4 regions of the Bacillus coreaensis genome follow, and region 4 is predicted to be linked to each of the others. Evidence: riboswitches for the same ligand, from Rfam matches in the RefSeq annotation. Region 4 holds a riboswitch; each other region holds the start of a gene.

Region 1 (3,129 bases), on a different contig from region 4:
TGTTGACATGCATTTGGTCAATTCCATCTAGTGAAACAAACGGAAAAAGTTGTGCAAGTAATATTTGAATCGTACTTAAAACTGGAACTTTCACGGTTCCTAGTGAGATGCCTAGTACTATAGCCAGTAGGAGAAACGAGGCTCCCATTAAGTAGGCTGCTATTCGATTAGTTATTAAATACTTCCGGATATACGGCTTTTGCAAGTTCCTCTACCCCTTCAACGACCCTTGGACCTGGTCTGTTAACAAGATCTGGATTAACATCAACCACCTGCTTATTTTTGATCGCACTCACATCCGCCCAACCTTCTCTTGCCATGAGCTGACCTACAGGGTCTTCAATGTAATTATAAGTAGCAATAATGACATCAGGATTACGTTCAAGGATAGATTCTTGGTCAATGCTTGGCCAGCCCTCAAGATCTCCCGTCGCATTTTCTGCATTTATGGTTTGTAGCATGACATCCATGAATGTGTTTTTACCAACTGAATAGATATCTGGAGCTGGAGATATCTCAATATATACCTTTTTCTTTTCTGTCACTGTTGCTGCCTTTTCCTTAATTTCTTCAATCTTGGCTTTCATGTCAGCAGTTAACGCTTCTGCTTCTTCTGTTGTTCCTGTCAGTTGACCGATGATACCAATTGTATCGTAGACATCTTCAAAATTAACGGCATCATTTACGATGAAAACCGTGATACCTGCATCCCTCATTTGCTGAAAACCAGCTTCAGAAGAGGCTGCTGAAGATTCGTGTGCTAACACTAAATCTGGATTAAGTGCAATAACTTTTTCAATATCTACATTGAAATCGCCTACTTTTTCGACTTCTGCTGTTTCTTCTGGGTACGTATCATTTGTTGTAAGCCCGACAACTTTATCTCCTAGGCCCAATTCGTAAATAATTTCTGTGTTACTAGGTATTAGAGAAATGATTGATGTTGGTTCTTCCTCTATTACTACTTCATTGTCTAACGCATCTTTGATTGTAACTGGAAAGGCTGCTTTTTCCGTTTGTTCCGTTTGACCTTCTGTGTTTTGGTTTTCTTCTGTGTTTTCAGTTGTGCTCCCACAACCAGCAAGAATTCCTAGTGATAGTACGAGTAATGCAAATAGTGCGTAAAATTTTTGACGCATGTTCTTTCCCCCTGTGATATGTACAAAATAAAAAGCATCTTCCTACAGAGGCAGGAAGATGCTGGTATGATAGACGTTATACATTAAATGGAAGCCCATAAAATAGGTAGAGGTCTGCCACACCACTCCTATCCTCGTAGGAAATTCGGTGCATAGCAATAGGCGAGTCTCCTGGCTTATGGTCATTGCTTGCTGCAACCTTCCCATACGTTCACGTACAGTGGTATTACTTGCAGCTTGCTCCCATTTACAGTGGCGGGACCGCGTTGGAATTTCACCAACTTCCTTTTTAAGTCTTCAGTTATGAAGACACCTACTACTAGTCGAATTATGAAATTTTCTGCTACGTCTGATTATACACCAACAAAACCCCAAAAACGCAACCCCTTTTTAACAAAAAGGTGTCAGACACCCTTCGTGGACAAAATGGCCAAAATGTCCACGGAGGGTGTCTGTCACCGCTCGTGGACACTTAGGGTTGTTTTGTCCGTCTGGGGTGGACAGTAACTTCTTATTGTGAAGAGGTTTTGCTTAGCATAATATGGAATATATACAACAGAGCGCGGAGGTCATGTTCTATGGTAGTAGTGGTTTATTTCTTCGTTTCCTACTTTATTGGATGCATCATGTTTGGATACATTATTGGAAGACTGTTTGGAAAGATTGATATTCGGGAGGTAGGTAGTGGAAACGTAGGTGCTCGTAATATCGGGAGAAGTTTAAATAAGACGGCCTTTGTCGCTACCTTTTTAGGAGACGCGTCTAAAGGAGCGGCAGTTATCCTTCTTGGCAGAATGCTAGGCTTTTCAGAGGAGATTCAATTAGTTGGATTCCTATTGGTGCTTATAGGACATATTTGGCCCATCACCCTTTCCTTTAAGGGAGGAAAAGGGATCTCTAGTTTTCTCGGAGGAATCATTGCTTTTGAACCGACCGTAACCATTGTCATTCTCGTAAGCTTCGGCCTCACATATCCCTTGTTCCGCAGTTTTACTATATCTGGTCTACTAAGCCTATGCATCCTTCCGATCTATTTCTTTATTGAAACTTATACATACACATCCGTCGGAATAATCGTACTCACAATAATCACGATTCTTTTTGCTCATCGAACAAATATAAAGGCTCTTTTCTAAAACATTGTTGCTATATACACACTTTTTCAGAATTAAACTATATGTTTCAGCAGCCAATCAGGATTTTATCCTCCTTAGAAAAGATCTACTCTCCAAATAGACCAATAAACTCAGCGTTATGCGGGGAAAAATCCGGCTTCTGGGATTTTTCCAAAACAACAAACTTTACGAAAACAGCCAATATAAAAGAAAGAGTATAGGGGGAAACCAAATGGGCTTGCTTTTTAAGATTGCAAGAAGCGAAGAAGAAATGGAGCAAATTCACAAACTAAATTATCGTACCTTTGTCGAAGAGATCCCACAACATCCAAAGTCTGATACAGAGAGAAGAGTTGACCCTTTTCACGCTGAAAATACGTACCTTATTTGCTTAAAGAATAAACAACTCATTGGAATGATTGCGGTTCGAGACAAGCGGCCTTTTTCCATTGATAAAAAGATTGGTCCTGTAGAAGATCATCTTCCTTTTCAAGCACATCTATTGTGCGAAATTCGCCTCCTCGCGGTTGATGCAAAGAATCGTAACGGTAGAGTGTTTCTAGGACTTTCGCAATTATTAGCCAACTACTGTATTAAACAAGGATACGACGCAGCTGTTATTTCAGGAACCACCAGACAAACAAAGCTGTATACACAACTTGGTTTTACTGTATTTCACGATCCAGTCGGAACAGAAGATGCACAATTCCATCCTATGTATATCACTAGAGACACCTTTGAAAAACAAGTCTCTTCACGCATCGGGATATCTTCGAGCCGGTTTATACCCGGACCCACTATGGTAGCAGATGCAGTTAGTAAAGCACTTATGAGTCCACCCCTTTCTCATCGCTCCAAAGCCTTTCTAACATTAT
Region 2 (3,129 bases), on a different contig from region 4:
CCTTGAACTTAAAGTTCTTCTTTTCCTCCGCATATTCCACTGCGTACAACGGATCAATTCCGTCAGTTGAGCCACCAATTTTTGCAGTCGACGAATTTGGAGCAATCGCCATCAGCCAGCCATTACGAATACCGTTTGCCTTTACTTGTTCTTTTAACTCACTCCAACGGTCGGACGTGTAATTTCTCCGCTCGAAATATCTTCCTGTAGCCCATTCAGACGTCTCAAATTGACTGAAGGCACCTTTTTCTTTGGCAAGCTCCATAGATGCTCGAATCGTGTAATAAGCAATATTTTCGTATAGTTCATCAGCAAACTGGACCGCTTCTTCTGATTCCCAATGGATCGATTGTAAGGCCAACAGATGATGCCACCCGAACGTCCCTAAGCCGACCGCTCGATATTTTTGATTCGTTAACTCGGCTTGTCCAACTGGAATGGTATTCAGATCAATAACATTGTCTAGCATCCGCACTTGAATCGCTATTAATCGTTCCAGCTCATTAGCACCATAAGCCTTTGCCAGGTTGATCGATGAGAGATTACATACAACAAATTCTCCGGGCTTTCTCACGATTACTAGATTGCCATCTTCGTCCTTGTATTCTTTTACAATCGTTGTACTCGACATGTTTTGGGCGATTTCTGTACATAAATTACTGCAGTAGATAGATGTTCGTCCTTCTGCACGCTTGTTTGGATTTTGACGATTCACCTCATCTCGATAGAACATGTAAGGTGTACCTGTTTCTAGCTGAGCCACCATTATTCGGGCCATAATATCCATCGCACGGTAGGTTTTTCTTGGTAAGAGTGGCTGATTCACAGCTTCTTCGTATTTTTCTGTAAAATACTTTCGATCTTTTTCATCATAAAAATCTTCAAGCCCAAGCGGGTTCCCACTCTCATCCTTCCAGCCCATCAGCTGCTTCACTTGGTGCGGACAGAATGTATGCCATTCTCCAATACTTCTGCCGTTTTCATCTTTCTCTTGAAGTTTTTCCATAAATAAATCAGGGATGGTAACTCCTGTGAAAATGTCATGAGCCTTTCTTCTCTCATCCCCATTATTGGTCTTTAGTTCAAGAAAGCCATTCATTACGTCTTTATGGAATATATCTAAGTAAATGGCAACCGCCCCTTGTCTTTGACCTAATTGATCAACACTTACGGCTGTATCATTAATCAAGCGGATCCAAGGTACGACTCCAGAGGACATTCCTTTAAACCTCTTGATATCGGAACCTAGCGCGCGAACCTTTCCGTAATAAATCCCGATGCCACCGCCTTCTTTACTTAAGCGAGCGATATCCCAATTGTTCAAATAAATGCCGTCAAGCGAATCATCGACTGTGTCGATAAAACAAGAGGACAGCTGACCAAAGTTCTTGCCTGCATTTGATAATGTTGGTGTGGCTACCGTCATATATAAATGACTAAGGGCCCAGTAGGCTTCTTTTACTAACTCTAGTCTTTTGCCTTTAGATTCATTCATCATGATGGTCATCGCAATAACCATGAATCTTTCTTGCGGTAACTCATATACATTTCTATCATGATCTCTTGCAAGGTAACGATCAGCAAATAAAAACAGACCAATATAGTTGAAAAGCTTATCTCGTTCAGGACTGATTGTGTCCGCTAATTCTTTAATTTCTCCCTCTGTATACATTTGCAGCAGTTTAGGAGAGTAGATCCCTTTCTCTGTTAACGTTTCTAGCAAATCGTAAAAGTTCCCATATGTATGTGATGAATCGTAGTTTCGATTTTGCGAAGCTTGTTTGTATAATTCGGTTAAGTATATGCGCGCGGCAACAAATGTCCAATCTGGCTGGTCCATCGCGATTTTATTTAAAGAATAAAATAAAGCTTGTTGGCTCACTTCTTTTTTTGCTGCCTCTAATTCATTTACCATTTTTGTCATCTCAGTGGCGTCTAATTGATAAGTTGAAGAACACTCTTCAATCGCTCTTAACACCGATTTATAATCTTCATGTACATCTACTACTGTCATGATCGTCCCTCCTGAAAATAAAAATCCGCTCAAGTGGTTCCTTGAGCGGATGAAACGATTTCAGCAAAAGACAAACAGGCAAAAATACTTTTTGTCTTCTGTCGCCATCGTTTCATCTTCCCAAATCCCCGAAGAAGTTGAAACATCTTAAGTAAGATAGGTCTCCTGACTTATGCTTCACTCTACTTTGAACCCTTCCCATTAGGCACCTACATCTCGTAAGCAATCTTCACAGTGGCTTGTTCATTTTGTCAGCATTTACAGTTGCGGGGGCAGTTCTGGTCTTTCACCAGATTCCCTATTAAGCCGTACGGCATCTTATCTTAAGGCAACAACACAATATATAGTTGAGTTTTCACTTATGTATATCCATATCTAGATTTAATACAAACTTAATAGTAACGGTAGTTTAGTAGATACGCAAGTATAAAATCTTGGATTTGGTAAAATATTGTTGTTGACTTTAGGGGCAGGCGGAATCTCGGAATGGATTTGAAGAGATTGTTTTTTTCGGCACTGTTTCGATTCTTTTTGCAATAAATGGAGTGGAAACTAAGGGATGAAAGGGCATTTCTGAATGGATTTTGGTATTTTTTTAGGAGGATTAGTAGATTAGTTTGGGATTTTATTTGTGATTTAAAAAATTTATTTGCGATTCTGAGATTTTATTTGCGATTCCGGGATTTTATTTGCGATTCGAAAAATTTATTTGCGATTCTAACACTTTACTTGCTATTTTAAAAAAAGACCCTCAATTTCGAGGGTCCCCTTCAGATACGAGCATTAATTTTCAGCTAGCTTTGCCGGTACAACCTTTGACACTTCTTTTCCTTCGATTGGATCCTCTGCTTGTGTGGCGCGTTTGATAAAGAATGCGAGGATGAAGGCGACAATTGAAATCCCTGTAGCTACTAGGAATGCATCATTAATTCCTTCGAGCATCGCCTTCATCATAATCTGCTCTTTCATTTGAGCGATCATTTCAGCAGTTGGCTGTGCGGCTCCTGCTCCTTGACTTGCAGCCGTCTTCATCGCTTCGTCAGCCAATTCTTTGGCGTGTGTTTCTGTACGATTGGACATAACCGTAACTAGTAATGCGGTTCCGATTGCCCCAG
Region 3 (3,129 bases), on a different contig from region 4:
TGATCAGTTACTTTCGTATCTTTTAGCAAATAAAAGTTTACAGTTGATGGGGAATAAGAAAACTCCTGTTCACGATAAAAACACTGTAGCTTCTCCCGCTCCTGTTTTATCAAATGAATGGTTTGTTCTACATAGTCACTTTCTGACAAACACCATTCCCCCACCTTCATAGCTACCGCATTTACACTCCAATGTGGTTTGATTTTCCTAATTTTTGCTAGCAGGGCTTCATCGGCTATTAAGTATCCCAGGCGGATTCCTGGAATGCTGAACATTTTTGTCATCGAACGAAGAATGATCATATTTCCGCCATGTTGGAGACAGGAAACGGTTGATTCGTACCCTTCTATAAAGTCATAAAAGGCCTCGTCAACGATGAGCAAGGTTCCGAATTTGGAACATTCATGGGCAAGAAGCTCAATCGTTAGTTTCGGAAAAAACATTCCCGTTGGATTGTTTGGATTGCACAGAAATACAGCGTCTACTTCACGTAAGTTCACTAGTAATTCATCTAAACGTAATTCCCAGCTGTCTACATCCATCAAGTGATAGCGTACTTCACATTGATTCACTCGGCATGCTTCTTCGTATTCAGAAAAGGCTGGTTGGACGATAAGCGCTTTTTTACCAGAGAGCAGTCGTCCGACCAAAGAAATAAGCTCCGCCCCTCCGTTCCCCACTAAGATTTGCTCTTTTCTTACGCTTTCTTTCTTTGCAAGCAAACCTGTGAGCCTTTCTGCCGTCGGATCGGGATAACCAGATACAAGCGAGTACAGCTCATTCCACCTGTCTTTTACTATGGCTGGTGGACCGAGCGGGTTAATATTGGCACTAAAATCAATCACTGATTCAGGCATGTCAAGATGAAGTGCTTTATATAAAAATTGTGGATTAGATCCGTGCATAGGCCACTTCAACGATCATCCCTCCAATCCATAATAAAAGTAAAAATGTGAGTACTGTTCGAGTTAAAATACCATTGGTTTGTAAAATATGCTCTCCAGTAACAGGAAAATAAGGTTCTCCCATTTTGGCTCGATCGGAGCGAATGCCCTTGTAATAATTGATTCCTCCGAGCTGAATCCCAAGTATTGCAGCCACAGCTGCTTCTCCCCATCCACTGTTTGGGCTCGGATGTTTTTTGGCATCACGAAGAATGATTTTTGCTGACTCTTTTACCGAGGATCGGACAGGCTTATTGCTAAAGAGCATACAAATGGAGGTTAGGCGACTTGGAATCAAATTTAACCAATCATCAAGCTTCGCTGACGCCCAGCCAAACTCCATGTATTGATCATTTCTATAACCTACCATCGAATCGCAAGTATTGACCGCACGGTACAGCATCGCGAGCGGGGCACCACCGAGTAACGCCCAAAACAAGGGAGCTGTTACTCCATCACTTGTGTTTTCTGCGACCGTTTCAATTGTCGCGCGAACCACACCCTGTTCATCAAGTTGATCCGTGTCACGACCAACGATATACGATAGCTTGTGACGAGCTTCCACTAGATCTCCCTTTTTTAACGGACCATACACCGTCATCGCTGCTTCCTTTAAGCTTTTTTGTGCAATCGTCGTCCAAATAATCACCGCTTCAACCATAATTCCGACCATGAAATGAACTTGATAAGCTAACATCGTAATTAGGATCGTAATCCCCACGACGAGCAAGAGAAGCGTAACTACCATAGCGAGTCCGTTCCATTTTTTCCGCGTCCCTTTATTCCACTTTTTCTCGAGCTTATAAATCAGTGTTCCGATCCACTTCACCGGATGTGGCCAATCGATGGGATCACCGAGAAGTAAATCAATAAAATAAGCAATCGTCATTGCGAATAAATGTTGAAGAAACATGATAAACCCTCCTTCATAAATATTTAACAAGTTGGACAGTTTCCACCCGAAGAAAGCCTTAGTTGCGTAGCAACACCAGCTTGCGGAGGATGAAACTGGCCCACTTTTGCATAAAAAAAACATCTCCACATAGAAATGGAGATGTTGGAATAAGTTTCTTCGTTATGTAAGAAACCGACCACACCACCTATCCTCGTAGGTACACGGTGTCAAGAGATAGTCAGGTTTCCTGGCTCATGGTCATTGCTTTCTGTACCTTCCCATGCATTTCTTTATTGCACAGTGGTTTTTACAGTATGCTCCCATATACAGTGGCGGGACCGCGTTGGACTTTCACCAACTTCCCTAGACTTCTAAAAAAGAAGTACGCCTATTCTTGCTCATATATACTTTTCTTATCTTAATACTAATCTTGTAAAAAGGGAATGACAAGGCAATCACTGACAATAATTTTTTCATTGTGACAAATTGGAAACGCCTTCCTACTATCACTATAAGAATATTAAAAAGCACCAAAATAGTACGAAAGAGGGTAACTTATAAAATCTACCAAATGATTGTTTTGTCATCTTTCTTTACAATTCTCCTTCTATTTGTTAAAATTTTTTAATAATTTAAAACATTAACATCATTGTGTTTTTGATAGATTGGGAGGAATTTAGAATGGCAGAATTAAGAAGTAATATGATAAAAAAGGGATTTGATCGTGCACCACACCGAAGCCTATTGCGTGCGGCTGGGGTAAAAGAAGAGGATTTTGGTAAGCCGTTTATCGCGGTAGTCAATTCATACATTGATATTGTACCAGGACATGTGCACTTACAAGAGTTTGGAAAAATTGTAAAAGATGCCATTCGAGAAGCGGGTGGAGTTCCATTCGAAATGAACACAATTGGTGTGGATGATGGAATTGCGATGGGTCATATCGGCATGCGCTACTCACTTCCAAGCCGTGAGATTATTGCGGATTCAGTGGAAACAGTTGTGGCAGCACACTGGTTTGACGGAATGGTTTGTATTCCAAACTGTGACAAAATCACACCAGGTATGTTGATGGCATCACTTCGCTTAAATATCCCTACTGTTTTCGTAAGTGGTGGACCAATGAAGGCGGGAGTAACTAGCGATGGTAAAAAGATCTCACTTTCTTCTGTATTTGAAGGTGTTGGTGCATACCAAGCTGGAAAACTTGATGACAAGGGACTATTAGAATTAGAACAGTTCGGCTGTCCAACATGTGGATCTTGTTCTGGTATGTTTACAGCAAACTCG
Region 4 (3,129 bases):
GTTTCTTGCAAGGATTTTCAGCAGCAGGTGGTATCGTTATTTCTAGAGCCGTCGTTCGGGATAAGTTTAACGGTAGAGAATTAACGAAGTTTTTTGCGTTATTAACATTAGTAAGTAATCTAGGTCCTATTATCGCTCCTGTTGCAGGTGGCGCAATTCTAGCCTTTACAAATTGGACGGGAGTGTTTGTCGTTTTAAGTGTTGTCGGTCTAGTTTTATTTTTCACGGTCATTTCCAAGCTGGAAGAATCACTACCAGCGGAGAAGCGTGTACCAAGTAATATTGGGCAAACATTTAGAAACTTTGGAACTTTATTAAAAGATCGTCAGTTTACGGGATATGCCTTCACACAAGGATTTATTGTTGCTGGGATCTTTGCTTATGTATCTGGTACACCGTTTGTTTATCAAAATATTTATGGTGTTTCACCTCAAGTATTTAGTTTATTATTCGGATTGAACGGAATTGGCTTGATTCTTGGAAGCCAGGCAGTAGGGAAGTTCGTAGACGTGGTATCGGAAAAGACATTTTTAGTCATAGGTCTGACCATTTCAAATGTATCAGGTGCCATTCTTCTTGTGTCGTTATTACTAAAGGCTCCATTAATTATGGTTGTTATTCCTATCTTCTTCCTCGTTGCATCGATCGGGATTATTGGAACCACATCGTTTTCTCTTGCTATGGAGTCACAAGGCCATATTGCTGGTAGTGCATCGGCCTTATTAGGATTATTACCATTTATCCTAGGCTCTATCTCTTCACCACTTGTAGGGATTGCAGGTGAGAATTCTGCCATACCGATGGGCTCCATTATCTTTGGTGCTAGCTTTTTAGCTTTTCTATCATATTTTCTTTTGGTACGAAAGGCTTCCGTTGTTAAACCATCTATCGAAGAACCTAGTAAAATCTCAGTATAATATATAGACGCTATCCAAATAGGGTAGTGTCTTTTCTTTTTTAAACATCTAATGGTGGTCATTCATGTAAAATTGGTTAGACTAGTAAATCTGTCATGTTTGTGATATTAGTAGTTGAAAAATAAGAACGTTTCATCTAATATAGAATCTAGCTTAATTGAATAGTTTTCCAGAAAGTTAAGATGCCAAGATGGCTTAATAGGGAATCTGGTGAAAATCCAGAGCTGTACCCGCAACTGTATGTGTGGACAAAATAAGAAATCCACTGTGTGCATACGTGATTCGTATGGATATGGGAAGGTCTTAAAGTAGGAAGAAGCACAAGTCAGGAAACCTGTCTTACTTTTAAACGTTTCAGTTTCTCCGGGAATAGAGAAGGTGTTTCGATGGTGAGAATAGACTCTGTTATTCTATTTGTCTTTTCGTGCTTTCGTTTCATCCGCTCATTCCCTTTGAGCGGATTTTTTTATGGAAATCATTCATTGGGTTGATAACTTCATAGTTTACTTGATAGGTGCAAAAGAAAAACTTTTGCTTAAAAGGGAAGCACGGTGAAAAGCCGTCGCGGTACCCGCCACTGTATTGGGGAGCTTTGTTACAAATGGTCACTGAGTAAAATCGGGAAGACGTAACAAAAGCAAGGAACCAGAGCCAGGAGACCTGCCTATAAAGTGTGTCACATACCTACGGGACTATAGGTAGATGTGTAGAAAGATCTACATTCCGTATGTTCTTATGCACCTCTATTTGTAGGGGTGCTTTTTTATTACAAAAAATGTAAGGAAATGGAAAACATGACAACATGGAATTTAAAGGGGACAAAGCATCACATCTTGATTTGCAATGGAAGTAGTTGCATGAGAAAAGGGGGAGAAGAAGTAACGCAAGCGATTCGTGATGAAATTAAGCAGTTGGAGTTGGACGACAAGATTCATACAACAAGAACGAGATGCAATGGAAGATGCAAGGATGCTTGTGTCACCATCGTTTATCCAGAAGGCATCTGGTATAAGGCACTTACAGAGGACACGGGACGAGAAATCGTACGGAGTCATCTCGCTCAAGGAAAGATACTAGAAGAATCTGTTATTTATACATACGACCAGGAAGGCTTCGTAGCACCTGAAAACTCAGATAGTATTGAGGGAATTTCGAAAAAAGTGAAAGAAGAGGTATGACTTATGGAATTGATCATGTTTGCTCTGCTTGCTGTGTTTATTGGCATGAGGCATGGAATCGACGGAGATCATGTAGCAGCGATTGCCGATATGGTTGGAAGTGAGCAGCGAAAGAAGAAACAGCTTACTCTTGGTGTGATGTATGCCATTGGACACGGCATGATTGTGATGGTTATTGGAGTGTTATTTATTTATATTGGTTTACAACTTCCAGATGCAACGAAGCAAGTACTAGAAATGCTCGTTAGCTTCACCCTTATTTTGCTTGGAATGTTTATTATTTGGTCCATTTTTAAACAAAAGAAAGAATACGAGTATAAAAGTCGACTCAGAATTGTTGTTGAGTTTTTCCATAACATCGCTACTAAGGTGAAATCGGGAACAAAAACCAATCAACTTTCACCTACGAAACTAGGTGGCATTGGTGCGTTTATTATTGGCATTCTTCACGGCATTGGTGTGGAAAGTCCGACTCAGATCGCGATAATTTCTAATGCAATGGGGCTTGATAATATAACCGTTGCCCTTATTCAACTGACTCTATTTGTTATTGGTCTACTCATCGCTACAATCGGAATTACGTTTTGTCTTTCATGGGGATTTATGAAAGCTAGAGTGAAAGACAAGTTGTTTATACTATTAGGTTCGGTAACAGGAGCCTATAGCTTAGTACTCGGAATTTTTATGATGGTGGAATTAGTGAAAGGAGGAGCGTAATTGAAAGGAAAGCTATTAGTCATTGGGTTTGGCCCAGGAAGCGAGGAGCATATAACGGACCGAGCAAAAAAAGCTCTTCAAGAAAGCGATATGATTATCGGTTACAAAACGTATGTGGAACTGATTGAAGGGTTACTCGAAGGACAAGAAATCATCAGCACTGGAATGACAGAAGAAGTAAGTCGAGCACAAGAGGCAGTGAGACAAGCAGAGCTCGGGAAAAAAGTGGCCGTGATCTCTAGTGGAGATGCGGGTGTTTACGGAATGGCTGGCCTTGTGTACGAAGTGTTGGTGGAAAAAGAATGGAAAAGGGACAC

What was found. A riboswitch is a leader RNA that binds a small molecule or an ion and turns the genes downstream of it on or off. The one in region 4 is predicted to bind cobalamin.
Region 1: linked by a shared signal. The riboswitch ahead of ACQ5H4_RS19895 (ABC transporter substrate-binding protein) and the one ahead of ACQ5H4_RS06735 ((2Fe-2S) ferredoxin domain-containing protein) in region 4 are both predicted to bind cobalamin.
Region 2: linked by a shared signal. The riboswitch ahead of ACQ5H4_RS16915 (ribonucleoside-diphosphate reductase subunit alpha) and the one ahead of ACQ5H4_RS06735 ((2Fe-2S) ferredoxin domain-containing protein) in region 4 are both predicted to bind cobalamin.
Region 3: linked by a shared signal. The riboswitch ahead of cbiB (adenosylcobinamide-phosphate synthase CbiB) and the one ahead of ACQ5H4_RS06735 ((2Fe-2S) ferredoxin domain-containing protein) in region 4 are both predicted to bind cobalamin.

Annotation. Positions count from the first base shown of each region.
Region 1 is NZ_JBOCCY010000018.1:48,643-51,771, reverse strand. It holds gene ACQ5H4_RS19900 (FecCD family ABC transporter permease) at 1-205, opposite strand, end outside; gene ACQ5H4_RS19895 (ABC transporter substrate-binding protein) at 168-1,139, opposite strand; cobalamin riboswitch at 1,284-1,471, opposite strand; gene ACQ5H4_RS19890 (glycerol-3-phosphate acyltransferase) at 1,718-2,275, shown strand; gene ACQ5H4_RS19885 (aminotransferase class V-fold PLP-dependent enzyme) at 2,487-3,129, shown strand, end outside.
Region 2 is NZ_JBOCCY010000012.1:37,778-40,906, forward strand. It holds gene ACQ5H4_RS16915 (ribonucleoside-diphosphate reductase subunit alpha) at 1-2,014, opposite strand, end outside; cobalamin riboswitch at 2,154-2,350, opposite strand; gene ACQ5H4_RS16920 (DHA2 family efflux MFS transporter permease subunit) at 2,798-3,129, opposite strand, start outside.
Region 3 is NZ_JBOCCY010000006.1:30,408-33,536, reverse strand. It holds gene cobD (threonine-phosphate decarboxylase CobD) at 1-917, opposite strand, end outside; gene cbiB (adenosylcobinamide-phosphate synthase CbiB) at 892-1,857, opposite strand; cobalamin riboswitch at 2,060-2,246, opposite strand; gene ilvD (dihydroxy-acid dehydratase) at 2,521-3,129, shown strand, end outside.
Region 4 is NZ_JBOCCY010000003.1:140,775-143,903, forward strand. It holds gene ACQ5H4_RS06730 (multidrug effflux MFS transporter) at 1-917, shown strand, start outside; cobalamin riboswitch at 1,081-1,273, shown strand; cobalamin riboswitch at 1,413-1,599, shown strand; gene ACQ5H4_RS06735 ((2Fe-2S) ferredoxin domain-containing protein) at 1,712-2,095, shown strand; gene ACQ5H4_RS06740 (HoxN/HupN/NixA family nickel/cobalt transporter) at 2,099-2,812, shown strand; gene cobJ (precorrin-3B C(17)-methyltransferase) at 2,813-3,129, shown strand, end outside.